4 regions of the Vreelandella piezotolerans genome follow, and region 4 is predicted to be linked to each of the others. Evidence: predicted binding sites of a transcription regulator. Region 4 holds the regulator's gene; each other region holds the start of a gene.

Region 1 (7,429 bases), 1.4 Mb from region 4:
GAAAAGACCCTGCTGGTAGCTCAAGCTTTCGTTACGAAATAGAAACGCCGCAGACACCGCGCCCACGTTGCCGCCGGCCCCTACGATACCGGCCACGGCCCCCAGGGCTTTTTTGTTGATGAAAGGCACCACGCCAAAGGTGGCGCCTTCGGCCATTTGCACGAAGAGGCTAAACACTAACATGATGCCAATGGCTAGGCTGAGCACGTGCATTTGGGAAAACGCTACCAGGGCAATGCCTTCGCACACCAGCGCTATGAAAAGCCAGCGAACGCGTCCTTTTAGCCCACCATGTTTGGCGAACAGATCGGAAAACACGCCGCCCAGTGTGCGAGCGAAGATGTTCATCAAGCCGAAGAGTCCGGCAATGAGCCCAGCGGTCGCCAGGGTCAGATCGAATTTGTCGAAGAAGTAGATGGCGGCAATGTTATTGATCGTTAGCTCGACGCCAAAGCAGAGCCCATACACGACGAACAGTGCCCATACGCGGATATCCTTCGCCGCCGCCAGGAAGCTTTGGGCGGCACCGTGCTCACCGGTAGCGGGTGGCAGCTCACCGCGTGCGCGCAGCTCGCTGAAGTTGCCATTGGGGGCGTCTTGTGTGAACAGCCAGTAGGCAATACCGGTAAAGAACAGCACCACACCAGGCACCACCATGGCGAGTCGCCAGCCGAGGGCTTCGTTCACGCCGAGCATCAGAACGCCGGCGAAAATCAGCGGCATGACGATTTGGGTGGTACCGCCGCCCAGGTTGCCCCAGCCAGCGCTGGTGGCATTGGCGGTGCCTACCACGTTGGGCGCAAACATCAAGGTGGTGTGGTATTGGGTAATGACGAACGATGCGCCGATGGCGCCAATCGCCAAGCGTGCCAGTAAGAAGGTCTCGAAACTGTCGGCAAGGCCAATTCCCATTACGGGAATGGAGCCCAGCATCAACAGGCCCGTATAGGTTTTGCGTGGGCCGATACGGTCGCAGAGTACACCGATCAGCAGCCGAACGATCACGGTGATCGCCACCGAGGCGATGATGGTATTGCCGATTTGGGTTTGCGTTAGCGCGAGATCCTCGCGCACCACGGCCATGAGTGGTGCGATACCGAACCAGCCAAAAAAGCAGATATGGAATGCAAACCAGGAGAGGTGAAAGGCCCGCATTTGCGGCGTCGAGAAATTGAGCAACCGGATACGGTTGGCTTTGTTGCGGATCTCCATGGGAGTGACCTCACAGCGTACGAACGAGTTTGTCGAGACGCAACGCGCAGGCGTTACGTGGTTACGGGAACATGCCTTCATCGTTGAAGGTCAGGTCCGACGCACTCGTACCCTGTTGGGCCTGGTCCACGCCTATCACCATGTAGAAAAAATAAGCAAATACTCCGCCATCACTCTTTTAAATCAGTGAAAACAGTTGGTTAAAGATTTTGCTTAGATAGGAGACTGCTTGGCAAGTGGCAAAGACGGGGGAGAGTAGAGCACTTAACGCTCGTTTAGCGCACTCTGCTTGGGCAGCGTGCGCTAAGTTGGGGCAGTGGCTGGGCGTGAGCGCGCTTATTCGTGTAGGTAGACCGCATCGATATCGAGTGTGGACACCCTGCCAAGGGCATCGAAATGCGTGGCGAGCCAATGCTCGGCCGCCTCTCGGCCTTGCTCGAATAGGTGACAAAGGAAGGGCCATTCGGAGTTGAGCTTACTGGAAACCGATAGGTTATCCAGGGCTTGGTCGCCGCTAATGCGGTGAAAGAGGGCCTGCTGATAGCAGTTCTCGATACCTTGCTCTTCGAGAGCGTGCTTGAGTAGTGCGATCATGCGTACCTCTTTGATCAGCGCAGCGTTGAAGGTGATCTCGTTGAGGCGGTTCATGATCGCCGAGGCGGAGGTGGGAAGCTCTTCGCGACGAATCGGATTGATTTGCACCAGCAGGATGTCCCGCGCGCTGCACTCCTCCATGAGAGGGAACAGCGCCGGATTGCCCATGTAGCCACCGTCCCAATACGCTTCGCCATCGATCTCCACCGCTTGAAACATGAACGGCAGGCAAGCGGAGGCCATGACGGCGTCGACACTCATCTCTTCGCGGCGAAAGACGCGCTGCTTGCCCGTGCGTACATTGGTAGCCGCGACGAAAAGCTTGAGCTGGTCGCACTGGCGTACGCGTTCGAAGTCGATATGAGCCGCCACGATATCCCGTAGCGGATTCAAATTGAGTGGGTTGAGTTGGTAAGGTGATACCAGGCGCGTCATCAAGTCCATGGCGATATAGCCCGGCGAGTGGTCGAGGCTCCAGTTGCCGGTCAGAATATCCATAGGGGAGCGGCGAATGGGGCTGGCCATGCCAGCGCGGCTAACGGCCTGCCAAAACTCCCGCAGTGCCTGACGCGCCGCTCGCTTTCCGCCTCGAGTCAAAGCATCAGCCATCACCACGCCGTTCATGGCGCCTGCGCTGGTGCCGCTGATGCCCTCGATCTCGATGCGATCATCTTCCAGAAGGCGGTCGATCACCCCCCAGGTATACGCGCCATGAGCACCTCCGCCCTGTAGCGCGAGGTCGAGCTTTTTTACCGGTGCCATCGTCATCCTTTCCGTCTTTGATGGAAGTGCCTTTAGCATGGCATAAAAGTCGCCGGACGGAAGAATGGGGAACTACCCCGCAGACTAGGGAGCGTCGGCCAACGGTGATGAACGGGTCTGGGGCAGCGGCTGGTCGTACACCGCATGCTCCATCAACCTGTCGAGCTGCTGGGCCAGCGTCACGCTGGCCTCTTCCATGAGCGCCAGCGAGGCCAGCTCGCCGGTCAGGTCCCCCTGTCGGGAATAGCGCAAGGCCTCTAGACCGCTCTCATGGAAACGGCGGTGAGCCACGGCCAGTGCACGGTAAGCATCGCTTTGCTGATAGCGGCGACTGTCACCTGCCAAGTACCAGCGACCCAGCGCGCAGTGGTGCTGATCCGTAAGAGGAACTTCTTGGGAAGCTGATAATAGTTGCTGGTAAAGACGACTTTTCCACACGGCATGTTCCACTTTGGCCGCGTGTAGACAGGCCGTCGTAGTGCTGTGGTGGATCACCTTGTACATATGGCGTGCTTGGTCGGTGAGCTGTTCGATCACTTGTTCGGCGTCTTGCGCGGCGCGCGCCAAAGCGTTTGCGCTTTCGCGTTGATGGCCAAGGACCCGAGCATCCTCCTTCAGCATGGTAGCCGTTTGCTCGACCCATTGATCCAACTGGTGCGCCAACTGCTGGGTGCGCTCGGCCAGGTGCTGGATGTCGCTCACCACGGCGGTGAGGCCGCTGGGCGCTTCCTGAACGTGAACCGCTTCGAGTGCCGTGCTCATCGCCAAGGCTCGGGTATGACCAGCCATACGGGCGAGTTCGACGCTCATGCCGCGCAGCTCGTGAAGGGCCGTGTCGCTGGCGAGTGGCGCCGCGTAATGCGTATCGGCCTGCTGGTGCCTTTGACACTGCTGTTGAAGATGTTGAGACGCTTTTTCTGCGTCATGTAGCCGGGTAAACAGGTCGGTGAGCGTGGCGCGTTCACTGGCAAGCTGTTCGGCGTGCCGTTCGGCGCCCTCTTCTAGGGATGTGAGCATATCCGCGCCTTTGGACTGAAGCATACTCACCGACTCCAGGGGCGTCATTAAGCTAATCGTGCGGCAGCCCCGCGTGCTCTTGGCCACGGCCAATTGAGCGTGTAGCTCGGCGACTTGCTGCTCCAGGCGGCGGATCGTTTGATAGGGGTGCATAAAGGCAAACATTGACCGGTACCTTCAGTGATGACGCAATTTGTGATGTTTTGTCACAAAGTATTGCAGAAGGTTTTTATGTTTGCCTGTGAAGCGTGGCCTTAGCTGATGAAAATCAGCCTCTTGTCATCGCAAAAAAGGAGCATCGCCATACCACTCGCCTGCGCTATTTCATCTCGGCTAGGTGCATGGGCGTCGACGACTCACAGCGTAAAAACGCTGACGTGGCTAACCACTCTTCATCCGGATAGTAGGCGAAGACGTACTGGTCCTCTTTTAGACTGTCGATTAGCGGGTAAGTGATGTCCTCACGTACCGCCGGGCAGCCATGGCTTCGCCCTAGGCGACCGGTTTGGGTGATGAAATCGTGGCTTACGTAGTCCGCGCCATGAATGACGATCGCTCGCTCGAAGGCCAGATCGTTGACGTCAGGCTCCAGGCCATCCAAGCGTAGTGAATAGCCATTGCGGCCGTAGTAACTGTTCATGGTGCGAAACAGACCGATGCTGGATTGATGGCTATCGGGAACATTGGAAAACGCGTTGGCCACGGCATCGCCAGATCCTTGTCCATGGGACACTAATTCCTCGAACAGCAGCTGATGTTGGTGAAGATCGAACACCCACATGCGCGGCTCTGTGGATGGCAGCGAGTAATCGATGACGGCCAGCCGCTCTGCGGATGGATCGGCACAGCTCAATGCCTGGGCCGCTAACCTGAGGGCAGTTGGCGTGGCATTAGGCGCTAACTGCAGTAACTGATGATGAAGGGGGGATACCCCCGCAGCTGGGGCGGCGGCCACTTGTGAGAAAAAGCCAGCGGCTTGAAGAGGATAAGAAAACAGTACGATGGATAAAGAAAACAGTACATTCATCATGCGTGATCGAAAAAGCATGGGGCGTTATCCTGCTGAAGGAGTCAAAAGCGTAACGAGGTCGATACATCAAGAGTCAGCGTAAGCGGCTATGATAAAAAACGTGTATCAGAACGGGAACTACTGATACGACGGTAAGCAAAAAGAGTGAAGCCACATTACAACGCAGCATAGTAACGCAAGGAGAGGCGATGAACGACCACCAGCCACTAAGACGATGGGCGATAGGAGCGGCGCTCTGTCTGGCGCTGAGCGGCCCGATAATGGCCGATGCCAATGAGCCAGCCAGCGCCGCGTTGCAGCAAGCCCTCGCGCAGCATCTTCAACACCATGAAGGGTCGCTGCCCATCGCGTCGTTCTATGAACTGCGCGGTGGGCAGCCGGCGTGGCAAGAGCTTCAACGCGTTCAGTCGCTGGTCAGCGCGTTGAACACGTTGCCCGATGACGGGTTGACGCCCGACGACTATCAAGCCTCGTCGTTGCTGAGTGACTTCCAGCAAAGCCAGCAATTGGACGATCGTGCGAAGGCCAATTTCGACGTGCGAGCCACTCGGGCCCTGCTCTTGGCGTTGGATCATCTATCGATCGGTAAAGTGGATCCTAAACGCGTCGAGCCGAATTGGGATCTGCAGCGACCTGAGCGGCGTTATGCGCTGCCACGTGTAGTGCAAGCCGTCGAGGAGGGGAGGGTCGAGCAAGCGCTGTCACTGGCGAGGCCGAATATGGCGGCCTATGCCCAGCTTCGTGAAGCGTTGGTGCACTATCGTCGGCTGGCCGATCAGATGAGCGTGCCCTATTTACCAAGACGCGATGAGTCGCTGCGCCCCGGCGATATCGACGATGACGTGCAAACGCTTCGCCAGCGCTTGACGCTATGGGGCGAGCCCCACCTGCTGGCAGCAGATAGTAGCGCTTACCCCATGGTCGACGTGCAGGCGTCAGGAGCTGACCCTCGCAGCTTCGACCGAGAGTTAGCGCAAGCGGTCATGCGTTTTCAGCGACGCCACCAGTTGCAAGAAGATGGCGTAGTGGGAGAGCGCACACGGCTGGCACTGAACATGCCCGTCTCCGCACGAGTGAACCAACTGCGCATCAACCTGGAGCGAGCCCGCTGGATTCGCCCTTCGCTGGAGCGCACGCCCAACGTGTGGGTCGATATTGCAGGCTATCGCTTGCATTATACGCGCCCCAATGGCCAGCATTGGGATACCCGAGTGGTGGTGGGCTCGCCCAGTCGTGAAACGCCGATCATCCACTCCTCGATCAGCCACTTGACCGTCAACCCAAGCTGGACGATCCCCCCGACCATCATGCGGGAAGATGTGCTACCACGGATCCGCCAGGACGAGCAGTATCTGGCGCGGCAGAACATTCAGGTAGTGAGCCTATCCGGAGAAACGCTGGATGCGAGCACGATCGATTGGCAGCGTCCGGGAGGCGTGATGCTTCGCCAAGTGGCAGGGAGCAGCAATCCTCTGGGACGTGTCGTGGTGCGTTTTCCCAATAACGACATGATTTACTTGCACGATACCCCGGCAAGAGGGCTCTTTCAGCGTGAGCACAGGGCACTGAGCTCTGGCTGTGTGAGGGTTGAGGGGGTAACGGAATTTGCCCAGCTCCTACTGCAAGACAGCGGCAGCCGTTATCAGCTCGATACGCTGATCGCGAATGGCCGCAGCGATCAAAACGTGAACTTGCCTAACCGTATTCCGGTAGCGCTGCACTACCTGACTGCTTGGCCCAACGGGCAAGGAGACGTAGTGTTCAGAGAGGATATCTATCACCGCGATGCGGCGCTGCTCGCAGCGCTCGAAGCAGTGTAAGTCGCTCGTCATTCATCAGGACTGGTAGTGTCAAAAAAGCCGCCCCACGTCGTGTGGAGCGGCTCTTTTGTATCGCCGTGGAGAGTGCTTATTGGAGGCTTTCGTCGCTGTCGTTATTGCGCTCATAGTTAGCCACGCTGATGGTGCCGGTTTCGCCACTCTCCAGCGCGGCCAACATTGGCTCGGCTTGGCGTTGGAACGCGATAAGCGTATCGCCGCTTAGGCTAGTGTTCTCGGGCAGTTCGACCGTCATCGCGTTCACCGGCGTGTTATTGACGATGACTTCATAATGCAGGTGGGGGCCTGTGCTGCGGCCGGTATTACCGGACAACGCAATACGCTCGCCCATCGTGACGCGCTCGCCCTGGCTGACCAATGGTTGCGACAAGTGCAAATAGCGGGTGCGGTAGCCATTGTCATGGCGCACGACAATGTAACGACCGGCAGCGTGGTGGTTGCCGACACGCTCGACACGACCATTCGCAGGCGCGGTAATGGGGGTACCAATGGGCATCGCAAAGTCGGTGCCGTTGTGCGGGCTCACTCGACCGGTGACCGGGTGTAGGCGGCGTGGGTTGAAGTTGGAGCTAAGACGATAATTACCTTCGAAAGGACGACGCGCAAAGGCCGGATCGAGGCTGCTGCCTTCGGGCGTGTAAAAATTATCGTCGGTGGTATTGCGCACGACGGTCAGGTCCATACGCTCGCCGTCATACTTAACGGCCAGTACACGCGAATCAAGTGTCTCGCCATCGATCATGTCAGATTCGACCAAGACCTGAAACTGATCCCCCCGGCGGCTGTCACGACGGAAGTCCAGCTTTTTTTGCAAGATGCGCGTAAGCTCCGTGACGGAGCTGCTGCTCAAGCCGGTGGCTTGGGCTGAGCGAGCAAAGCTGCCCGTTACGCTACCGGCATAAAGGCGCTGTACGGGCTCACCCTGACGTTCGATAGCCGTAATGGCGTATTGGTCACTATCCCGCTCTAGTAGAAC
Region 2 (7,429 bases), 1.0 Mb from region 4:
GTCAGCGGCGCACCGATGCCCTCACCGTCACCATTGAGCAGATTCAACACCCCTGCGGGCAAGCCGATTTCCAGCGCGATCTCCGCCAGCACCCGTTCAGGCAGTGGCGTCACTTCCGACGGTTTGAGCACGGCAGTACAGCCTGCAGCCAAGGCAGGCGCCAGCTTCCAGGCACTGGTCACTAGCGGGAAGTTCCAGGGTGCAATCAGCCCCACGACGCCGACAGGGTCGTGATACGTGCGTGCTTCAACGCCGTCCATATCGACATTGACCCGCACCCCTTGCCGGGCATCCAGCGCTTTGGCTTGCTTGGCGTAGTAGCGATAGCAGGCAATCGCATCGTCCAGATCAACACCTGCTTCCACCAGAGGCTTACCGTTATTGGTAGCCGACAGGGTGATCAATGCCTCTCGACGAGACGCTAGTGCATCAGCAAATCCATCGAGGTAGTTGGCACGTGCGGCCCCTCCCAACGCCTGCCATTCAGGTTGAGCCTGTTGAGCGGCGTTTACGGCAAGATCGACATCTGTCGCATCTCCCGCTGTGACCTGGGCAATACGCTCCTCGAGGTAAGGATTCATCACGTCGAGCAAACGGGTGCCCTTCGATGCAACCCACTGGTTGTTGATGAACTGCTGGTTGAGTGTCTGCATGGAAACGTCCTAGTCAGAAGGTGAGCACGAGCGCTGCCAGGCAGCGGCGTCGATCTCGATCAGTAGCGGCCCGCTGGGAGCACGGTTGGCGAGCGCCTCGGAAAGCTCGTCGGGGCTCTCTACCAGCATGCCCGGGCAGCCGAAGCCTTCGGCCAGAGTCAGGAAGTTGGGCGCTTGAATATCGACCCCCAAGCGCGCCACGCCGTTGGCATCCATATAGCGGCGGATCTCTTCGTAGCCCGCGTTATGCCATAGCACGACGACCACGGGCAGGCGGGCTTCCACGGCGGTGGCGAGTTCCGAGAGCGTAAACATCACTCCGCCGTCTCCCACCAGCGCCACGACGGGGAGATCAGGCCGGGCTAGCTGTGCTCCAAGTGCCGCAGGCAGCCCATAGCCCAGGGTGCCGTAGCCGGTAGAGGCATTGAAGTAGCGCCTGGGCGCAGGCTGGCTGACGAGGTGGTTGCCGGCATACACCGGGGCGGTGGAGTCACCCACGAGAATGGCGTCAGGCAAATGGTCGGCCAGCGTTGCGTAGAGCGGCACGAAATCGCTAAACGCGGGATCGTTGGCCAAATCCAATGTGTTTAGCGCAGCGGCCGTTCGCTCGACGCCCTGACGTTTCAGCGGCTCAGAAAAATGCTTGAGCAGAAGCTCCAAACTCCGCCCGGCATCGCCCACCAGGCCGAGCGTAGTACGCTGGTTGCGCACCAGTTGTTCGGGATCGATGTCGATACGAATCAGCGTGCCGTTGAGATGAAAGCCGTCGTCGAAAACGACGTCATAGTCAGTTTCGCCAAGCTCGGTACCTACGGCCAAAATCACATCGGCACTGGCAGCCAGCTCCCTCACAGCGGGCAGCGCGGCATTGGCTCCCAGGTCCAGCGGGTGATTACACCCCAGCAGCCCCTTGGCGTTGATAGTCGTCACCGTGGGGGCATCCAACTGCTCAACCAGCGCTCGCGCGGCGTCAGGCGCTGACACACAGCCACCGCCCAGCAGCACCAGAGGCTGCTTCGCCGCCTTGAGTAGCCGAGCCGCCTCGGCCACCCCCTCTGGGTCGGGGGCCGCGCGATACAGCGTTGGGGCTTGCCAACTAATCGGCACGCGTACGGGTGCAATGAACAGATCGATGGGGATTTCGATATGTACCGGGCCTGGGCGAGCACCACTGAACACGGCAAAGGCGCGGGCCAGTACTTCCGGCAGCGTGCTGGCATCCAGCAGCGTGTGGCTAAAACGCGCCACGCCGCTGATCAGTTGCTGCTGGCTGGGCAGTTCGTGCAGCCGCCCCTGCCCCAAGCCCAGGGTATCGCGTCGGTTAACGCTGGAGATCACCAGCATGGGGATGGAGTCCGCCAGGGCTTGGCCCATGGCGGTGGCTATATTGGTCATCCCCGGCCCGGTGATGATCAAGCACACCCCCGGCTGACCGCTGGCACGGGCATAGCCATCGGCCATGAAGCCAGCCCCCTGCTCGTGGCGCGGGGTGATGTGCTCTACCTCACTGCTTTCCAGGCCACGGTACAGCTCTACTGTGTGTACACCGGGAATGCCAAACAGCGCCCGCACGCCGTAGGTCTCGCGCAGCAGATGGATCAACAGATCGGCGCAGGTCATCGTCGTTGACTCGTTCATACATGACCTCTTAGAAGAAAAACGTATGGGCCATGAAGGCAATGATTGGCAGCGTAATGGCCGTACGCAGCAGAAACACCACGGCTAGCTCCCAGAACCTGATGGGAATCTTCGACTTGAGCAGCAGTGCACCAATTTCCGACATATACACCAGCTGCGTCATGGAAAGGCAGGCAATCACGAAGCGGGTCAACTCACTATCGATGTTGGTGGCCAGCACGGCAGGCAGGAACATGTCCGCGAATCCTACCAGCGTGGCAGGGGCGGCCGCCTGGGCTTCGGGAAGACGCAACAGTTCCAGCACCGGCACCATGGGGTAAGAGAGCCAGGTAAATAGCGGCGTGAACTCGGCCAAAATCAGCGCCACGGTGCCAATCGCAAACACCAATGGCAGCAGCGTCAGAAAGATATCGATGACGTTGAGCAGCGCCAACCGTGCTAGTTCTTTTGGCCCTGGTGCGCCCGCTGCGCGGCGGGTGGCCTGCAACAGGCTGTAGCGGAACAGGCCCACGTTTTCGGTGCGCTCCTCGCTTAACTGGCAGCCGACCGGCTCGTAGTAGTCATCGGATTTACGCGACAGCGGCGGAATCCGCGAGACAACCACCGCAGCAATTAAGCCCGACACCACGACGGTAAAGTAGAACGGCACGAACAGGTGATTGAGATTGACGAAATTGACTACTAACAGACTAAAAGCGATGGAAGCGACAGAGAAGTTCGTTGCAATCACCGAGGCTTCGCGGCCATTGTAGTAGCCCTGCTCGTACTGTTGGGCAGTAATTAGCACACCCACCGTTCCCGACCCCATCCAAGAGGCAGTCGCATCGATAGCGCTTCGCCCAGGTAAGTTGAAAATAATGCGAAACGGTTTGCGTACCATGGTGCCAATGAACTCCATGAAACCGAATTCGACCAGAAATGGCAGCAATACGGCAGCAAAGAAGAAAAAGGTCAACAACACAGGGGCTAAGTCATTGAGCATGACACCGCCGGTAAACGACGCAGTGACGAACTCAGGCCCAAACTGGAAAAAGGTCATGATGACAAAAACGGCGCCCAAGACCCGCATGGCTATCCAAATCGCGCCCACATTGAACATATCGTGGAAAGGCCCACTTTTCGCCCAGGCAGGTTGGGTGACTTTAACGTAGAGCGTCACGACGACTGACAGGCACAATACGAACAACGCGATAGCGGGTAAGGCGTCCTCCAGCAGAGATTGCAGCCCATCTGCCATGATCCCCATGCCAATATTGATCGAATCACCTATTTGGAAAGGCACCAAAAACAGCATTACCCCAATGATGGAAGGGATCAGAAACTTCAGTAAATCTCGGCTAGGGATGGGGGCCGTCGATGTCGGTTCTTCCGACTTCGCTTGAGAATGAGACATACGATTCACCTTTTGAGTGTGATTATTGGAGGTGGGCTGGCGGCGTCCGGAAGGGGAGCACCGCTCCCCTTCCTGTGTATTGTCATCCGCGCCTTGTCAGGTCGGCGCTTGGTGCAGGGCACTTTTGCAGGCAGCGCTTACGGGCGGCGTTGCGCTGCGGGCAGTACGCAGAGCATTTCATAAAGCAGCGTGGCGCCCATTAGCGCCGTGTTGCCGCTGGGGTCGTACGGCGGCGACACCTCGACCAGGTCCCCGCCCACGATGTTCAAGCCAGCGGCACCACGCACGATTTCCAGCCCTTGAGCAGAGGTCAGCCCGCCCATTTCCACCGTGCCGGTACCGGGGGCGACCGAAGGGTCCAGACCATCGATGTCGAAACTGATGTACACCGGGGTATCGCCCATTTGCTCACGCACTTCGGCCATCAGTGGGGCCAGCGAGCGGTACCAGCACTCCTCGGCGGGCACTACGCGGAAACCCTGTTCGCGGCACCAGTCGAAATCTTCCGGGGCATAGCCGGTTCCACGCAGGCCGATTTGCACGACCTTGTTATGAGCCAGCAGCCCTTCCTCTTGGGCGCGGCGGAACGGCGTGCCATGGGCAATCGGCTCACCGAACATATGCTCGTTCACATCCGCATGGGCATCGATATGAATCAAGCCCACCGGGCCATGCTTTTTGGCCATGGCGCGTAGAATCGGCAGCGTCAGCGTGTGCTCGCCCCCTAGCGTGAGAGGAATGCAGTCATGCTTCAGCACGTCGTCGTAGAAGGCGGTGATGATGTCGACGCTTTTCGGCAGATGAAAGGTGTTGATGGGCACGTCACCGATATCGGCGACCTGAAGACGCTCGAAGGGAGCTGCCCCCGTGGCCATGTTGAAGGGGCGCAACATGCGCGACTCATCGCGAATCTGGCGTGGCCCCAGGCGGGTACCGGGGCGGTTCGATGTACCGATATCCATGGGAATGCCGATAAACGCTGCATCCAGCCCTTCGGCACTCTCTTGTGTGGGCAGGCGCATCATGGTGGCAGGGCCTGCAAAGCGCGGCATGGTGTTGCCGCCCAGCGGCTGATTGAATTCCGACATCGTTCTCTCCTTGGATTTATTGTGGCCAGCCTGAAGGGCTCGGCGCTTCAGCGATTTATCCAGCTCATACCGCTCATGCATCATTGATGCACAGATCAGTGCACAGACCATGCCAAGTCACCTGCGCTGATAAGTAGGGAGGTTTACCGCCCCATCGATGCAAAAATGAATCGCAACGCTAATGAAACGATGCAAAAATGAATCAACGAGTCATATTTGCATTGTCCTGTTCATCCAACGATACAAAAGCGGGTGCGGTAGATAAGGAGGGACGCATGAGTGAAATCGACAGGCGCGTACTGCAAACCATCGTGGAAACCGCCAATGATCACTTCTTTATCGTCAGCGGCGACGGTCAGATTATGGATATCAGCCCCGGTGCCGAGGCGGTATACGGCGTATCACGGGAGGAGCTGCTTTCCAGCAGCGTTCAACAGCTCCAGGCCGCCGGTATTCTGAAACCGTCCATCACCATGGAAGTCATCCGCACTCGCCAGCCCGCTCAGCTAATGCAAATCACCGGCACGGGCCGCCGCGTCATTGCCGAAGCCTACCCGGTGTTCGTCAACGGCAAGCTGGAGCGCATTGTCAGCCGCTCACGGGATTTGACCGACCTTCAGCTGCTGCAGGACGAATACGCCTTGCTGCAAAAACGTTTTAGTGAGCACTTGAAACGCAGCCAGGCCGCCCCCGATGCCGAAGAGCAGGCGTTGGATGAGGCACTGGATAACCTACAAGTCAGAAGCCATGTGATGCGCGAAATTGCGCTACTGCTAAAGCGAGTCGCGCCATCGGATGCCAATGTACTGATGCTGGGGGAGTCTGGCGTGGGCAAGACGGCCTTTGCCAAGCAGCTCCACCGCTGGAGCGAGCGCCATCATGGCCCGTTCATCGAGGTCAACTGCGCAGCGATCCCGGAAAACCTGTTCGAGTCGGAGATGTTCGGCTACCAGCCCGGCGCCTTCAGCGGTGCCGCGCGGCAAGGCAAGGCCGGACTGCTGGAGCAGGCCGAAGGGGGCACGCTGTTTCTGGATGAAATTGGCGAGCTGCCGCTGCTGATGCAGACCAAACTGCTGAAAGTGATTCAGGATGGCAGCCTGACGCGCCTTGGGGATACGCGCTCCCGCCGGGTCGATTTTCGCTTGGTGGTCGCGACCAATCAGGATTTGGGCAAGCAGGTGGAAGCGGGGCGTTTCCGCCTCGACCTTTACTACCGCCTCAACGTCATCCCGGTCACCCTGCCACCGCTGCGCGACCGACGTGAGGATATTCCCGACTTGGTGGAAGCATGCTTACAACGGCTGAACCAGCGCTATGGGCGGCAGAAAATTCTCGGTAATCACGTATGGTCGACCCTCATGGGCAGCGACTGGCCGGGTAATGTCAGGGAGCTGGAAAACTGGCTGGAGAGAGCCTGGCTTTCAAGCCCCACCGATCAAATTGAAGTGCCTGCAACGCAGGCCTATACCGAACAGCATACCCACCGCTTGGCGAATGTATCTGCTTCACCTATCGCGGCACCGCTCGCCTCAGGCGAAAGCTTGAAAGAGTACCTAGAGCGGTTAGAGCGGGACGCGCTACGAACGTTGTGTCACACGCTGCCCAGCACCTACGCCATCGCCAAGCGGCTGGGTATCAGCCAATCCAGCGTCGTACGCCGGTTGCAGCGTTACGGCATTAACATCTCTCGTTGATGCTTAGCCCCATACGTCACACCCCTGCCACACGAGCGTCATTCAACCGCAACACCTCCATCACATGATTGACCGATAAGCCCACGGCCAATCTTGGAGGTGCTATGTCACAACAGCCGCAAATACGCCTTCAAAGCGTTTCCAAGCACTGGGGCGCGACCACGGCAGTCAACGACATTTCCTTCGACATTCAGCCTGGGCAGTTCGTCATCCTGCTGGGGCCGTCAGGCTGTGGAAAATCCACCACGCTGCGCATGATCGCAGGTTTGGAAGAAGCCAGCAGCGGGGAGATTCATATTGGTGAGCGCGATGTGACAAGCCTGCCACCTGGCGACCGTGGGCTGAGCATGGTGTTTCAGTCCTATGCGCTATTTCCGCATTTGAGCGTGGCCGACAACATCGTCTTTGGCCTGCGCAGCCGGAAGGTAGCGAAGGCAGAACGGCAGCAGCGCCTGGCCCAGGTGGCCGAGCTGGTGGACCTGACGGATTACCTGCACCGCAAACCGGCCCAGCTTTCCGGCGGCCAGCGTCAGCGGGTGGCGCTGGCGCGAGCGATTATCTCAGAGCACCCCATCTGTTTGATGGATGAGCCGCTGTCCAACCTCGATGCGCGGCTGCGCAGCGATATGCGCAGGGAGATCAAAGCCCTGCAATCACGACTCGATATGACGGTGGTTTACGTCACTCACGATCAGGTGGAGGCCATGAGCATGGGAGACCGTGTGATCTTGATGCAACAAGGACATATCGTGCAGGACGGCACACCCGACGAACTTTATAACCAGCCCGCCAGCGCTTTTGCTGCCAGCTTTATTGGCAGCCCGGCCATGAACCTTTTGCCTCTAGTGCAAGGTGACCAGGGGGCCGTTATCGAGGGCGAACCCTCGACCCCAGTGGCTCCCATGGAGGCCGCCGGGGGGCAGCTGGGCGTGCGCCCTGAAGATATCGAACTGCGCCCAGCAT
Region 3 (7,429 bases), 1.3 Mb from region 4:
TATCCAGCAGCATGCCCACCACGCCGATCATTAGGATGGAAAAGATCACGCTGGTCAGGTCGAGGTTGTTCCACTCGTTCCAGACGTAGTAGCCAATGCCCGTACCGCCCACCAGCATCTCGGCGGCCACGATGACCAGCCAGGCGATGCCGATGGAGATCCGCATACCGGTCAGAATGGTGGGCGCTGCCGCAGGTAGAATGACCTTGAAGGCCGTTTGCAGCGACGACAGCTCGTGGGTGCGGGCCACGTTCACCCAGTCGTTGCGTACGCCCGCCACGCCAAAGGCCGTGTTGAGCAGCATGGGCCAAATGGAGCAGATAAAGATCACGAAGATGGCGGAGGCTTCGGAATCGCGAATGATGAACAGTGCCAGCGGCATCCAGGCCAGCGGGGAGATGGGCCGCAACACCTGAATGAACGGGTTGAGCGCTCTGTACGCCAGCGGCGACATGCCAATCAAAAAGCCAATGGGAATCGCCACCAGCGCGGCCAGCAAATAGCCGCTGAGCACGCGATACAGCGAATAGCCCAGCTGAATGCCAATGCCTTTATCGTTGGGGCCTGCATCATAAAAAGGGTTCGAAAGCTCTTGCCACGCTTTGACGGCGATTTCTGAAGGTGGCGGTACTTTAGCGCTCTCATCGGCCCCGGCCAGCAGCTGCTCGTATTCGCTCAGCTCGGCACCTCCCCCCATGAGCGGGGATTGATTCAACCCTTCCCAGATGCCCAGACCCACGACCAGCAACATGATGGCAAGAATCGTGGCGCGAACGTTTAGGCTCAATTTCCACTCGGTAGTGGTGCGGTCCATGGTTAACCCCTCCGAATGGCGAAGCTGTCGACGTACGCTTCGGGCTGGGTGTAATCAAAGGTCTTGCCCATGATTTGGTAGTTGCGGGCGGTCTCTTCGGGCGCTTCATAGCCCAGCTCGCGCATCACGGTCTGCGCATCGGTAGCCAGATACACGTCCCGAGCGATCTGCTGATAATCCACGTCGCCTTCGATATAGCCCCAGCGCTTCATCTGCGTCAGGATCCAGACCGCCATGGAGTGCCAGGGGAAGGGGTCGAAATCGATGCGGTCGGGCACGTTCTGTACGCCGCCCAAACCGTCGGCAAAGCGCCCGGTGAGTACTTGCTCTATGACCGTGACCGGCTGGTTCAGGTAATTCGTCGGAGCAATGGCTTCGGCAATCTCTGAGCGGTTGGCAGGGTCGGAGGAGTACTGTGTCGCGTCGATAATCGCGCGAAGCAAAGCGCCGTAGGTGTTCGGGTTCTCGCGGGCAAAGCGGGCGCTGGTGGCAAAGGCGCAGCAGGGGTGTCCGTCCCAAATCTCTTTGGTCAGCAGATGAATGAAGCCGATGCGTTCGAATACCGCGCGCTGGTTGAAGGGGTCGGGTGATAAGAAGCCGTCGATGTTGCCTGCCCGCAGGTTGGCGACCATCTCGGGCGGCGGAATCACGCGAATTTGAATATCTTGATCCGGATCCAAGCCGTGCTCGGCGACATAGTAGCGCAGTAGGAAGTTGTGCATGGAGTACTCGAACGGTACGCCAAAGGTAAAGCCTTTCCACTGCTGCGGATCGCGCTTATCCAGGTGGTCGTTATGTAGCACGATGGCCTGACCGTTGATGTTTTCTACCGCTGGCATGATGAATGGCTCGGGCGTGGAACCCGCACCGAGGGTCATGGCCAATGGCATGGGCGTTAGCATGTGCGCCGCGTCGTATTCGCGGTTAAGGGATTTATCCCGCGCCACTGCCCACCCCGCGGTTTTGATGACCGAGACATCCAGGCCGTAGCGCTCATAAAAACCCATGGGGTGGGCCATGATGATGGGGGTAGCGCAGGTAATGGGAACGAAGCCCACATTAAGCTGGGTTTTCTCGAGCGGACCTAAACTCTCTTTGACGGCGGCTTTGATCGAATCTAGGGGGAACAGGCTCGCTAACGCCGCGGCGGCCGTGCCGCCACCCACCAGCTTCATGAACTGACGGCGGTGCATGTCGCTATGGCCAAACATGCCGCGTATTAAGGCGCTTTCGACCACTCGATCCATAACGTCATCGGCGCTGCTTGGCGTTAACGATGGTGCCACTGCGTTTGTCTGATGCGGGGACCTAGCGCTGTTGGGTTGGGAGGGGGAGCACTGATGGCAATCGCACTGTCGTCCGTGAATCAGTGATTGGCGATGATCGAACGGGTTGCCAAGACTGCTGGGGTCGTTGTTCTCTTTCATGGACGTTCACCTCACAGGAGCAAAAGGGGTTTAAGCTGCGCCGTCTTGGTGCGTAACGATTCCCTGCGGCGCTATGTCCATAGATAGCGACTTATATGCCAAAACGAGTTTTTCTGATGTTTTTGTCGATGAGTCATAGGGTTACTGGTGTGAGAAGGCAGTCGCTGAGTCAACGAATTCGTCACGATTTTTCGTCAATGACGATATTTCGTTGTTTAAATAACGAAAATTCGTGATTGGCCCGCTGTTTGTATGGAAAGAGAGTCGTCCAGCTGGCTGCCAAGGAGCCTGTGATGCGTGGCACTTCCCACTCCTCGATCATCGAAACGCCCTTAACGCATATGGCCAGCCATACGCCGCTGGCCATGATCATCGTCGATCCGCTTAGCGATTCCCTGATCGATGCCAACCCTGCCGCCTGCCACTTGCTGCTCCTAGCGCGTGATCAAACCCTCACCACCCCCTTCAGTCACCGCTTGAGCGCCTCACTGCCGCTATGGGTCAGCTTTACCGACGAGGTACTAACGACCGGGCAAGGGTGGTCGGATGATTTAGTGCTGCTGGATAGCGCCCGCCAACCTCGTCGTGTCGAAGTCTATGGCCAACGCTTGCAGAGCGAATCGCAGCTATTGTTGACGTTGATCGATCGCAACAAGGCCGAACAGCGTCGTGCCAAGGCCGAGCTTAGCCGACAGCACCGGCAAGGGGAGGTGGGCTGGCAGCGGGTCGAGCAGGTGTTCGAGCGTATCGAAAAGCAGAACCAGCTGATTCTCAGCGCGGCCGGGGAGGGCATTTACGGCCTGGATGCCGATGGCAAAACCACCTTCGTCAATCCGGCCGCCGAGCGCATTCTTGGCTGGAGTACGGAGGATATGGTGGGCCACGATGCGCATCTGATGTTTCATCATACCCACGCCGATGGCAGCCACTTCCCCGTCCAGCAGTGCCCTATCCATGCCTCGTTTAGTGATGGTCAAGTGCACCATGTGGATGACGAAGTGTTCTGGCATAAAAATGGCGAGGCCATTCCCGTGGAGTACACCAGCACGCCGATTTTCGAAATGGGCCGATTAGTGGGAGCGGTGGTCCTGTTTCGCGATATTCGCGAGCGTAAACGTGCCGAGCAGCAGCTACGCGATGCGCTAGAAGAGGTGGAGTCGCTCAAACGCCGCTTGGAGCTAGAGAACCAGTATCTGCAAGAAGAGATCAAAGCCGAAGTGAACCACCGCAATATCGTCGGCAACAGCCCGGCGGTGGCCAAGCTGACTCAGCAGATTGCCATGGTCGCGCCGACCAGCGCTAACGTGCTGATTAGCGGCGAGTCAGGTACTGGCAAAGAACTGATTGCCCGGGCAATTCACGCAGGTAGTACTCGCAGCGACCGGCCGTTGATCCGCGTGAACTGTGCCGCGATTCCCCGCGACCTCTTCGAGAGTGAGTTCTTCGGTCACGTGAAAGGCGCCTTTACCGGCGCGGTGCAAGACCGTCCGGGACGCTTTGAATTGGCCCATGGCGGCACGCTGTTCCTGGATGAAGTAGGGGAAATCCCATTAGAGCTGCAGAGCAAGCTGCTGCGCGTATTGCAGGATCAGCAGTTCGAGCGGGTGGGGGATAACCGTACCCGCGAAGTGGATGTGCGGGTGATTGCGGCGACCAATCGTGAGTTAAAAGAGATGATCGATGCCGGGCAGTTTCGCGAGGATCTCTACTTCCGATTGAACGTCTTTCCCATCGACTCCGTTCCACTGCGCAAACGCATCGAAGACGTGCCGCTGCTGGCCCGCCACTTCTTGCATCGCGCCTGCCTGAAGTTCAACAAACCTGGGGTACGAATACCGCCTGCGCAACTTGATGTCCTCACGCGTTATCCCTGGCCCGGCAATATTCGCGAGTTGGAGAACGTCATCGAGCGTCAGGTAATCGTGACGCAAGATCAGCGGCTCTCTTTCGATGACCTTTTGTTGGTAGAGCCACTATCTCGTCACACGGCGTTCAACGAAACGTCGCACGATAGTAGCGAGTTGCCCGACCACCTGCTCACCGAGCAAGCGCTGTGCCATCAGCAGCGGTGCAATGCACTAAAAGCGTTGAAAGCCGCAAACGGAAAGGTGTCTGGGGCGGGAGGAGCGGCTGAGCTGTTGGGCATGAAGCCCACCACCCTCACTTCGCGACTGCAAAAATGGGGCATCGATCCTCGGCAATATCGCAGACGCCAGCGCAAAAGTACGTCAGCCAACGATGCTTTGGACTAAGGTTAGGGAGGATCTGCTTGACATCCGTTTGTACACACAAATCAGGCAACTTCAAGTCTAGCATACATACATGAATGTAACTATAATGCCACTCTTTCATAATGGTGCTCTGCTGCGCCGTCTTACGTTGACACCTAGAGGCAATCCCATGCGACTAGCACACTGGGCAGTCAATGCCCCCTTCCGCCCCCTATTGTTGGCAGTACTCACGGCGTCCTTTATCGCGCCCGCCCAAGCGGCCGATTTGGTGACCATTACCCGTGACGCGCTGAATAACAATGCGGCTCTGGCCTCTGCGCGGTCTGAGTTTTCAAGCGTCGAAGCGGCGCGTGACGTCGCCCGCGGTGGACTGCTGCCTCAAGTGAACGCCTCTGGCAGCGCTGTGCATAACGAGCAGTTCGAGAGTCAAGGCTCGGCCCGTGGTGCCGGTACCGGAGCAGGGGCTAATGCGGGTGTCGGCGTCAGTGACGATAGCTACAACACGGTCTCTTTGACGTTAGAAGCCACCCAGGCTCTATTCAATGCGGTGACACGGCAGGAAGTCACTCAGGCAGAGCGTCAGATCGATCAGCAGGTCTATCTGCTGGCCGCCACCGAGCAGCAGCTGTTGATCGATGTGGCCAGTGCCTACTTCGATATTCTACGCGCTCATGAAGTGTTGGAAGCACGGTTAGCGCAGGAGCGTGCTATCGGCCGTCAGCTAGAGCAGGCCCGTGAGCAGTTCGAGGTCGGTTTGATTGCGATTACCGAAGTCGAGGAGGCGCGGGCGAGCTTCGATCAATCTCGCGCCGATCGCATTGCTGCCGAGAGCAACCTGCAAGTAGCGTTTGAAGTGCTGGAGCAGCTTACCGGCCAGCGTTATGCCAGCATCGAAGCCCTGGGCGATAGTATGCCCATCGCGCTGCCGACGCCCACCGACCGTGATTACTGGGTCGAACAGTCACTGGAGCGCAACCCCCAGGTACTTGCCCAGCAGGCGGGTATCGAAGTTTCTCGTGTGGGAGTAGAGCTGGCCCGTGCTGGTCGTTTGCCCACCGTGCAAGCGTTCGCCAACTATCAGTACGCCGACAGCGACAGCGAATTAGTGAGCGGTTACGACACTTCCGCTCAGGTCGGTGTTTCGGCGAACGTGCCGATCTATACCGGTGGCAGCACCAGCGCCAGCATTCGACAAGGCACTTTCCAATTGGAGAGCAGCCAGTACGACTTCGAGTCTCAGCGCCGCACTACGATTCAACAGGTTCGCTCGCTCTATACCCAGGTCAGCAACAACGTCGAAACGGTCGAAGCGCGCCAGCAGGCCATCGTGTCCAACCGCAGCGCGCTGGAAGCGACCCGCGCGGGTTACGAAGTGGGTACGCGCAATATCGTCGACGTGCTCAATGCCGAGCAAAACCTCTATAACGCCATCGCCAATTATGCCGAGGCGCGTTACGACTATGTCGTGAATCTGCTGTCGCTGCGTCAGCAGGCAGGGCTGCTCGATGTCGAGGCCATCGAAGAAGTGAACGCGTGGCTCACCGGCGAGGACATCCACTTTATTCTACCGGAAAGCAATGAGCCCGACGCGTATCAGCGTGCAATGGATATTGGTGCACCGCCCACTCCAGGTGCTTGACGTACGCTGCGCATGCCTTCTTGGCGGTCGGTCAATGTTTAGAAAAATGAATGGGAATTCGACGCATGAAAAGAGTGATTCACTCAGGTAGAGCGAGTCTAGTGACGCTGATCGCCGCGTTAGCGCTCACGGCGTGTGGCCAGGAGCAGCCACAAGAGCAGCAAAGCCAGCAGCAGGAAGCGCCGCCCCACCCGGTGGAGGTCACTGAGATAGCGCGTCGGGACATACCGCTGGATAAATCCTACCCCTCGCTGTTGCGCAGCGATAGTGAAGTGACGCTCGTGGCACGCGTCAGCGGCTTTTTGGAAGAGCGCCACTTCGAACCTGGTCAAATGGTCGAGCAGGGCGATCGTCTGTATACCATCGAGCCCGATCTGTATCAGGCGACCGTCAACCAGCGGGAAGCCGACCTGCAAAGCGCCCGCGCCGAGCTGGCCCGTGCCCAGCGCGATGCTCAGCGTTTCGAGCAGCTGCTGAGCCAAAACTCCGTTAGCCGCCAGCAGTACGATCAAGCGCTTGCCGAGCAGCGCGTGGCGCAGGCCAACGTTGCCCAGGCGGAGGCGGCACTGACCAGCGCCAACCTGGACTTAGGCTACTCCAACGTGACGGCACCGGTATCCGGCATGATCAGCTTGAGCCAGATCAACGTCGGCAACTTGGTGACGTCGGGCACCGAGCTTGCCACGATCACGCCGCTGGATCCGCTGGAAGTGCGCTTCCAGTTGCCCCAGCGTGATGCCTTCGAGCTGCGTCGCCAGCTCGGCAGCGACGGCGATGCTTCCCAAATCACCGCTCGCCTGCGGGTGCCTGGGTTGGATGGTAGCGAAGGCAGCGAGCTGGAAGGTCGCCTGGACTTCCTCGGTTCCCGCGTGGATACCGGCACCAGCACCGTGCAGGCCTCGGCGACCTTTGCCAATCCCGATGGCGCAGTGCTGCCAGGCCAATTCGTGCGCGTGCGTATCGAAGGCTTGAAGCGCTTCGGCGTGCTGGCCGTGCCAGAAATTGCCGTCACGCAAGGCTTGATGGGGCCTTTGGTATACGTGCTGGATGACGAGAACAAAGCCCGGGAGCGCACCGTTCAGTTGGGTGAAGTCGCAGGCCCATGGCAAATCATCCGCGATGGTCTGGAGCCTGGTGATCGCGTGGTCGTCGGTGATCCTGCCGGTCTGGAAGCGGGGGTCTTGATCGATCCTCAGCCGTTTAGCGGCAGCGCGACTGAGGTAGTGGAAGAAGCGATGCAGGAAGATGCCCAGGAAGAAGCGCAAGCCGCTGAGGCAATGCAGCAAGCCGACGGCGCGCAACCCGCTGCTGAAGGGGA
Region 4 (7,429 bases):
GAGCGAATGCGAGCGGTTTCATCGATGGCGCGCAGCATATCGTCAGACAGCGGAAAGCGTGAGCGTTCGGTGGGGTTCATGGCAATCAGGGTTTCGCCAAGCGCCTGTAAGGCGTGCATTTCTCGCTTTAGCTGCGATTTACTGGGGCGTTCTACCTGTTCGTCGATGTCAATTGGCTCGGGACGTTGCTTGGGCATATAGCTACTCACAGATTAGATTCGTTCGCAGCATTATATCAGGCTGTGACCACAACATTGATCCGCCAACGCGTTTCAGGCGAAAAGGAGGCCACATGGCACAGGCATTTGATGCATCGGCGCAGCAGGCATTACTGACACAGCGCGCTGAAGAAGCGCTTGCCCTAGCAAAGCAGCTAGGAGCAGATGCTGCTGAAGTGGGTGCCAGCGTCGATCAAGGCATGGGCGTCAGCGTTCGTTTAGGCGATGTGGAAACCGTTGAGCTGTCGCGCGATCAGGGAATTGCGGTAACGCTATACGTGGGCAAGAGAAAGGGGAGCGCCTCGTCTACCGATGCCAGCAGCGCGTCGATTCGCGCAACGGTCGAGAAAGCGCTCGCGATCGCGCGCTATACCGGAGAAGATCCTGCCGCCGGTTTGGCAGACGCGTCGCTGATGGCCACTGAGCTACCCGATTTGAAAGTCCACCACCCGTGGACGCTCACCACGGATGAGGCCATCGACCTGGCCCTTCGCTGCGAGCAGGCTGGACGCAGCGCGGAGGGGATTCATCAGTCGGAGGGTGCGTCACTCTCCAGCGGCGAGGGTGTCCGTGTTTATGCCAACAGCCACGGATTTTTGGGCACTCAAAAAGGCAGCAATCACTCGCTCTCATGCATGCTGATCGCCCAGGACGATCAGGGTATGCAGCGCGACTATGATTACACCGCCGCACGTAATCCACACCATTTACGCAGCCCGGAAGAGGTCGGTCGAGAAGCGGCAACTCGCACGCTTCGCCGACTGGGTGCGCGTCGGCCACCGACCGGTACCTTTCCGGTGCTGTTCGACCCTACGCTAGCCAGCGGCCTGATCGGTCATCTAATGAGCGCCTTGGCAGGCGGTGCGCTATACCGAGAAGCCTCTTTTCTGTGTGACCGTCTGGGAACGCCGCTTTTCCCCGAGTGGTTTGGCTTGGAAGAGCGACCCATGGAAGTGGGGGCGACGGCGAGCTCGCCGTTCGATGCCGAGGGGGTGCAAACCCGTAATAATCGATTCATCGATCGGGGGCAGGTTGCCAGCTACATGCTTTCTGCTTATAGCGCACGGCGTTTAGGTATGCACTCGACTGGAAATGCAGGTGGCGCGCGCAATTTACGCCTGCTGGCTCCGTTAACGCCACGAGCCGAGCTGTTGAGTCAGATGGGGCAAGGTATTTGGGTCACCGAACTCATGGGGCAGGGGGTGAACGGTGTGACCGGTGATTACTCGCGGGGAGCGGCAGGCTTTTGGATTGAAAACGGTGAAGTTCAGTACCCAATCGAGGAGTTCACGATCGCCAGTAACCTGGACAAGATGTTTGCCGGGCTGAGCGGCGTAGGGGATGACACGGATACACGGGGCAGCATTCACACGGGGAGCTGGCTGGTGGATGCGATGACCGTGGCGGGCAGCTAAGCGTTCACGCTGCATCGATTACTGATCTTCTTCAAACCGAGCGTCGAATAGCGCCTCGATAGCATCGAGCGCTCGTTCGGCGTCTTCCCCTTCTGCAATGACGGTGAGCTCGGTCCCGCAGGGCGCGGCGAGCATGAGCAGTGACATGATATTGGCAGCATCCGCTTTTTGCTGCTTCTTGTACACATGAATCTGGGCAGAGAACTGCTGGCCACACTGAACCAGTTTGGTGGCTGCGCGGGCGTGAAGGCCGCGCTGATTGGTAAGGGTCAACGTTCTTTCGGGCACTCTGGTTCCTTTTTGCCGAGTGGGGTTTTAGGGAGGGCTCAGGGAGTACTGGGCGTCGCCGCCGTATGTTGGGTTGTCGGCGTTTCGCTGAGCGTGTACTGCAGCCCTAGCTCGCGATGCCTCAACTGCACTTCCCCTGTTTGTTTGACCAGCCGCTGTGCAAGCTGCTCGATCATATAAACGGACCGGTGTTGGCCGCCCGTGCAGCCAATGGCCACGGTCATATAGCTGCGATGGCTATTTTGATAGGCCGGTAGCCACTTCTCCAGCCACGTTTCAATATCGCTTGCCATGGCCTCTACCACGGGGTAGCCGCTCAAGAAGTCGATGATGTTGGCGTCGCGACCGGTATATTGGCGCAGAGTAGGGTCCCAATAAGGATTGGGCAAGCAGCGTACGTCGAACACGAGGTCGGCATCCAGCGGAACGCCGCGTTTGTAGCCAAAGGACTCGAAGGTGAGCGTCAGTTGATGCTGGCGCTGATGAGCTACTTGGTCGGTAATGCGGCGTCGCAGATCGTGTACGGAGAGTCGAGACGTATCGATCAATAAATCGGCGAGGTCGCGAATGTCATTCAGCGTCTCTTCTTCTTTGTTGATCGCTTCTTCCAGCGTCATGTCGCTATCACGGGTGAGGGGATGACGACGGCGAGTGGCCGAGTAACGCTCCAGCAAAATACGCGCATCGGTTGTCAGGTAGATCACCTGAAAACGAATTTCCCGGTGGCGCAATTCTTCAAGTAGCGCTGGCAGACGCTCCAGCGCAGTAGGTAAGTTGCGTGCGTCGATACTGACGGCAATCCGTGTGCGCTCACCCTGGGCGCGCAACTCGTCGATAAGCGAGCCCAACAGCATGGCAGGCAAGTTATCGATCGCGTAATAGCCAAGATCTTCCAGCGCTTGTAAGGCGATAGACTTACCGGAACCTGAACGGCCGCTAATGATCACCAGTTGCATAGCGTCTCTCTTGGCGTTTGAGCGTAAGAAGTAAAGACAAATTGAAGGAGTAGATCTGTTACGCAGCTTGTTCGCGTATCTTGGCCGTTATCAGCGTCAACAGTTCTTTTTGACTGCCTGCTTTGCGCAGCTGTTGGCGAGTATCGGCGTCGTTCATGATCGTCGCGACTTGTCCGAGCAAAGCAAGGTGCGTGTCATCGGCTTCTTCAGGCACCAGCAAAACGAACACGAGATCGACCGGGTCCCCATCGATGGCATCGAAATCGACGGGTTCCGCCAGTTTCAAAAAGCCAGCAATGGGGGCACTGCAGTGCGGGCTTCTTGCGTGGGGAATGGCAACACCGTTGCCAATCCCCGTGCTGCCAAGACGCTCGCGCCCAATCAAACGACTGAACACTTCTTGGCTGTCAAGGCTGGGCGTGTTTTGGGCGATGAAGGTGCTGAAAAACTCCAGCACCCGCTTTTTGCTGCCCCCGGGTACGTCATAAAGCACGCGCTCCGGGGGGAGAATGGTTTCCAACGTCATTGAGTTAACGCACACCTGCGCCTTGAGCGCGAGCTTGTGCTTTTTCCTTGTGTTTGACGAGTTGACGATCGATTTTGTCCGCAAGGGCATCGATGGCGGCATACATATCGTTATCGAGTGCCTCGGCATGAAGGTCAGCACCAGCGGCATGTAGCGTGCACGCTGCCTGCTGGCGCTCCTTTTCGACAGATAAGGTCACTTGTACCGTGGTGATATTGTCGTAGTGTCGTTCGACGCGTTCCAGCTTTTCGTTAACGTAGTCACGCAAGGCGTCAGTCAGTTCAACGTGATGACCAGTGATGTTTACTTGCATTGACGTGCTCCTTATCCATCGGGCTGTACTTCGATTGTAACCCTTTTTACGCTATTGCAAAGCCCTTGCGGTGAGTTTGTCACGACCAAGCGTTTAACTAGCGTAAACGGCGGCGCTCGCTCGAAGAGGGAATGCCCATCGACTCGCGATATTTCGCGACGGTACGTCGTGCCACGCTTATTCCGCCCTCTTCGAGAAGCGTCACCAAGCGACTATCGGAGAGCGGTTTGCCTGAGGGCTCCTCTTGAATGAGCTTTTTGATACGTGCGCGAATGGCCGTGCTCGAGTGGCTGTCGCCGCCGTCTTGGCCACTGACTTGACTGGAGAAAAAGTATTTCAACTCGAACACGCCACGCGGTGTATGAATGAACTTCTGTGTCGTCACGCGTGAGATGGTCGACTCATGCATCTCTACGGCTTCGGCGATGTCGGCCAAGATCAGCGGCTTCATGGCCTCTTCGCCGTGCTCTAGAAAGCCAATTTGGCGAGCGATGATTTCACGCCCCACGCGCAGCAAGGTGTCATTGCGGCTAGAGAGGCTTTTGATCAGCCAGCGCGCTTCTTGAAGGTGCTCTTTCAAGAACTGGTTGTCCTGGCTCTTGTCGGCGCGTTTGATCAAGCTGGCGTAGTCGGGTTGGATGCGTAGCCGTGGAAGAGCGTCCGGGTTGAGCTCTAAATGCCAGCCTTCGTTGTCATGGCGCACGACCAGATCGGGAGTGATGTAGCTATCGTCGGTCACGCCGTAGGCGCTGCCGGGTCGGGGATCGAGGCTGCGAATTAATCGAATGACGTCATCCAGCTGCTCATCGTCCAGGCTCAAACGGCGCTTGAGGAGGCGCATATCGTCTTTGCCTAGCGCCTCCAAAAACTGTCGTACCAGCCGTTTGGCTGGCATCAATAGCGGGGTGTCTTCCGGCAACGCAGCAAGTTGAAGCATCAGACATTCGCGCAGGTCGCGAGCGAATACGCCGGTCGGCTCGAACTGCTGCAAGCGCAGTAGGGTATTTTCCACTTCCCGTTGGCTCAAGCCGTCATGACCTTGTGCTTTGAGCCCTTCACGAATGTCGTTGAGCGGCTGGGTAAGATAACCATTGGCGTCCAGCGCATCGATCAGGCTCTCCGCAATTGCATATTCCCGTGAGCTGACATCGGTCATGGCCAGTTGCCACAGCAAATGGCCATGAAGGCTTTGGCCAGCGGCTTGGCGCTCGAAGTCGGGTCCTTCGCTACCACCGCTCAGACTGCCCATGTCTTGGTAGGTGTCCGACCAGTCGCTGTCGACGGAGAGTTCGTTGGGAATGCTGTCAGACCACTCGGCCTCTTGCGGCTCGCTGACTGCCTGCTCTCCAAACTCGTCCTCTTGCTCGAGCATAGGGTTGGCGTCAAGCGCTTGCTGAATTTCTTGACGGAGGTCCAGCGTAGAGAGCTGCAGCAGGGCAATGGCCTGTTGCAGCTGGGGTGTCATGGTCAGCTGTGTGCCGATACGCAATTGGAGAGAAGCTTTCATGACCATCTGAGAACCACTCGTTAATCAGAAAGCTCCACCCTAGAGCGAGTTATGGCTACGTGCAAGTGCAATAAGCATGCCACTAAAAGAAAAGTTTGGTCAGGCCTCGGTTTAGAGCCGGAAATCAGCGCCCAGATAGACGTCGCGGACCTTTTGGTTATTGAGAATCTCCTGGGCGTTCCCACTGGCGATGATGTGGCCATCGCCAACGATGTAGGCGATATCGCAAATATCCAGGGTTTCACGCACGTTGTGGTCGGTGATCAAGACGCCGATGTGGCGTTTTTTGAGTGCACGGATAATGGTTTTGATTTCGCCGACCGAAATAGGGTCGACCCCGGCAAAGGGTTCGTCGAGTAGAATGAACGCGGGCTCGGTGGCCAGCGACCGCGCGATCTCTACTCGACGGCGCTCGCCTCCTGAGAGGCTCATGCCTAGGTTGTCACGAATATGGGTGATATGAAAATCTTCGAGCAGTGACTCCAGGCGAGCTTCTCTGGCGCTGCGATCGAGCGTTTTGCGCGTCTCGAGGATGGCCATGATGTTATCGGCTACCGAGAGCTTGCGAAAAATCGAGGCCTCTTGGGGAAGATACCCAATGCCTGCCATGGCGCGTTCGTGCATGGGCGCGTGGGTCAAATCCAGATCGTCGATACCCACATTGCCCGCATCGGATTTGACCAGTCCGACGATCATGTAAAACGAGGTGGTTTTACCGGCTCCATTGGGGCCCAACAGTCCAACGACACTGCCCTGGGCGATTTCCAGGTTGATGTCCTTGACGACGCGGCGGCGTTTGTAGCTCTTTGCTAGGTGGTGGGCGTAGAGCGTTTTGACAGGTGCGGAATCTGCAGACGTTGATGCTGCCACGTGGGCGCTCCCTATTGTTCCGGCTGAAGGGTCATGCGAATGCGCTGGTTGTCGCTACCGTTCACGTCGGAGCGAGCTTGCACCACTTCCTGGTCGATGAAGTACTCCAGGCGGCCCCCTTGAAAGCGGTCGCCTTGCTGGGTCAGTTCGGCTTGGTCGATCAGCTCCACGCGGCGTTCGGCGACGTGATAGATGATGCGCCGCGCCCAACCTTCCATGGGGGTCTCCTGGTCGTCGAGACGATTGCGCAAGTAGGCACGCTCACCCGTGGCAATGGCTTGAGAAAGTTCCCCTGCATCATTGCGCTGAATCTCTACGCGTTCGCCGCGCAATTGCATTTCGCCTTGACGAATATCCACGTTACCTGAGTAAACTGCGGTGCCCGCGCGCTGGTCGAGGTCCAGGCGGTCGGCTTCTACTTCGATGGGTGCTTGGCTTTGCGCCATGGCAGCCGTCGCCAGCGGTAGCGTTAAAGCAAAGAGGGTGGTGCGGAGAGAGGCATTCATCGCGACTCCTAGGGGGTACGAGTGGCCGGCGGATGCACGCCGCGCACGTTGTTGGTCAGGCGGACCTGGCTGTCATCCAGCCAAACGTCCATGCGGGAAGCTTCCATACGCTGAGGGGGCTGCTGCAACAGCACGGGCGTAGTGCTCCAGGCGTGGCGGGTCACGCCATCGTAGTTGAGTTGCTGTGTATCGAGCTGCCAACCCTCTTCAGGCGCGAGCAGCCGGGCAGACCCGCGCAGCGTCAAGGCCTGAGTATCGGTATTCAGGGTGCCGGTATCCGCGGTCGCCAACCACTCCCGCTGTTCGCTATCGAACAGCGTAGCACGTGGCGACACGACATCTGTCATGGCCGTTTGAGGTGTATGCACTAGCCGGGGAGTGACCAGCGACTGCTGAATCGCCCCCGATTCCCCAAATAGGGTGATTTCGGCATTCTCTAATACATGACCTGGCTCCTGAGCGCGCGCTTGCTCGTCGATATCTCGCTCTTGGGCGCTGCGCGGGTCGAGCCAAACCAAAAGCATGCCCAGGACGACGACCAGTGCCGTTACCCAAACTCGTTTTCTGAGCTTTACGCCCATCATGAGTGCCTGTGAAGATAGGTGTCGAGTACGGCATCCCAATGCCCTTGGGAGGTGAGCAGCGTATCGCAAATTTCACGCACCGCGCCGTGCCCGCCCAGCCGTTCGGTGATCCAATCGGCGTGGGTATGCATATAATCGGGTGCATTGGGGACCGTGATGCCAACGCCTGCGCGCTTGATGGGTGCCAAGTCTGGCAGGTCGTCCCCGCAGTAAGCGACTTGTTCGAGCGTAATATCCAGCCGCTGG

What was found. The regulator sigma-54, encoded in region 4, starts transcription at its own class of promoters, with help from an activator protein. The targets are predictions, from matches to a motif close to TGGCACNNNNNTTGCTNT.
Region 1: a site for sigma-54 is predicted at 1,365-1,382, ahead of GYM47_RS04355 (NarK family nitrate/nitrite MFS transporter). Genes of this name have one in related genera too.
Region 2: a site for sigma-54 is predicted at 4,870-4,887, ahead of speB (agmatinase). Genes of this name have one in related genera too.
Region 3: a site for sigma-54 is predicted at 2,325-2,342, ahead of GYM47_RS05025 (CmpA/NrtA family ABC transporter substrate-binding protein). Genes of this name have one in related genera too.

What each region holds. Positions count from the first base shown of each region.
Region 1 is NZ_CP048602.1:947,135-954,563, forward strand. It holds gene GYM47_RS04355 (NarK family nitrate/nitrite MFS transporter) at 1-1,212, opposite strand, end outside; gene GYM47_RS04360 (patatin-like phospholipase family protein) at 1,549-2,568, opposite strand; gene GYM47_RS04365 (CZB domain-containing protein) at 2,653-3,750, opposite strand; gene GYM47_RS04370 (murein L,D-transpeptidase catalytic domain family protein) at 3,905-4,633, opposite strand; gene GYM47_RS04375 (L,D-transpeptidase family protein) at 4,804-6,435, shown strand; gene GYM47_RS04380 (peptidoglycan DD-metalloendopeptidase family protein) at 6,524-7,429, opposite strand, start outside.
Region 2 is NZ_CP048602.1:3,331,360-3,338,788, forward strand. It holds gene GYM47_RS15260 (aldehyde dehydrogenase family protein) at 1-653, opposite strand, end outside; gene GYM47_RS15265 (5-guanidino-2-oxopentanoate decarboxylase) at 663-2,291, opposite strand; gene GYM47_RS15270 (YjiH family protein) at 2,302-3,684, opposite strand; gene speB (agmatinase) at 3,822-4,772, opposite strand; gene GYM47_RS15280 (sigma-54 interaction domain-containing protein) at 5,048-6,466, shown strand; gene GYM47_RS15285 (ABC transporter ATP-binding protein) at 6,571-7,429, shown strand, end outside.
Region 3 is NZ_CP048602.1:1,077,215-1,084,643, forward strand. It holds gene ntrB (nitrate ABC transporter permease) at 1-814, opposite strand, end outside; gene GYM47_RS05025 (CmpA/NrtA family ABC transporter substrate-binding protein) at 817-2,241, opposite strand; gene GYM47_RS05030 (sigma 54-interacting transcriptional regulator) at 2,535-4,493, shown strand; gene GYM47_RS05035 (TolC family outer membrane protein) at 4,642-6,111, shown strand; gene GYM47_RS05040 (efflux RND transporter periplasmic adaptor subunit) at 6,177-7,429, shown strand, end outside.
Region 4 is NZ_CP048602.1:2,335,308-2,342,736, reverse strand. It holds gene yjgA (ribosome biogenesis factor YjgA) at 1-197, opposite strand, end outside; gene pmbA (metalloprotease PmbA) at 293-1,633, shown strand; gene GYM47_RS10810 (HPr family phosphocarrier protein) at 1,652-1,921, opposite strand; gene rapZ (RNase adapter RapZ) at 1,960-2,877, opposite strand; gene ptsN (PTS IIA-like nitrogen regulatory protein PtsN) at 2,936-3,403, opposite strand; gene hpf (ribosome hibernation-promoting factor, HPF/YfiA family) at 3,408-3,716, opposite strand; gene GYM47_RS10790 (RNA polymerase factor sigma-54) at 3,814-5,229, opposite strand; gene lptB (LPS export ABC transporter ATP-binding protein) at 5,335-6,093, opposite strand; gene lptA (lipopolysaccharide transport periplasmic protein LptA) at 6,105-6,599, opposite strand; gene lptC (LPS export ABC transporter periplasmic protein LptC) at 6,608-7,180, opposite strand; gene GYM47_RS10770 (KdsC family phosphatase) at 7,180-7,429, opposite strand, start outside.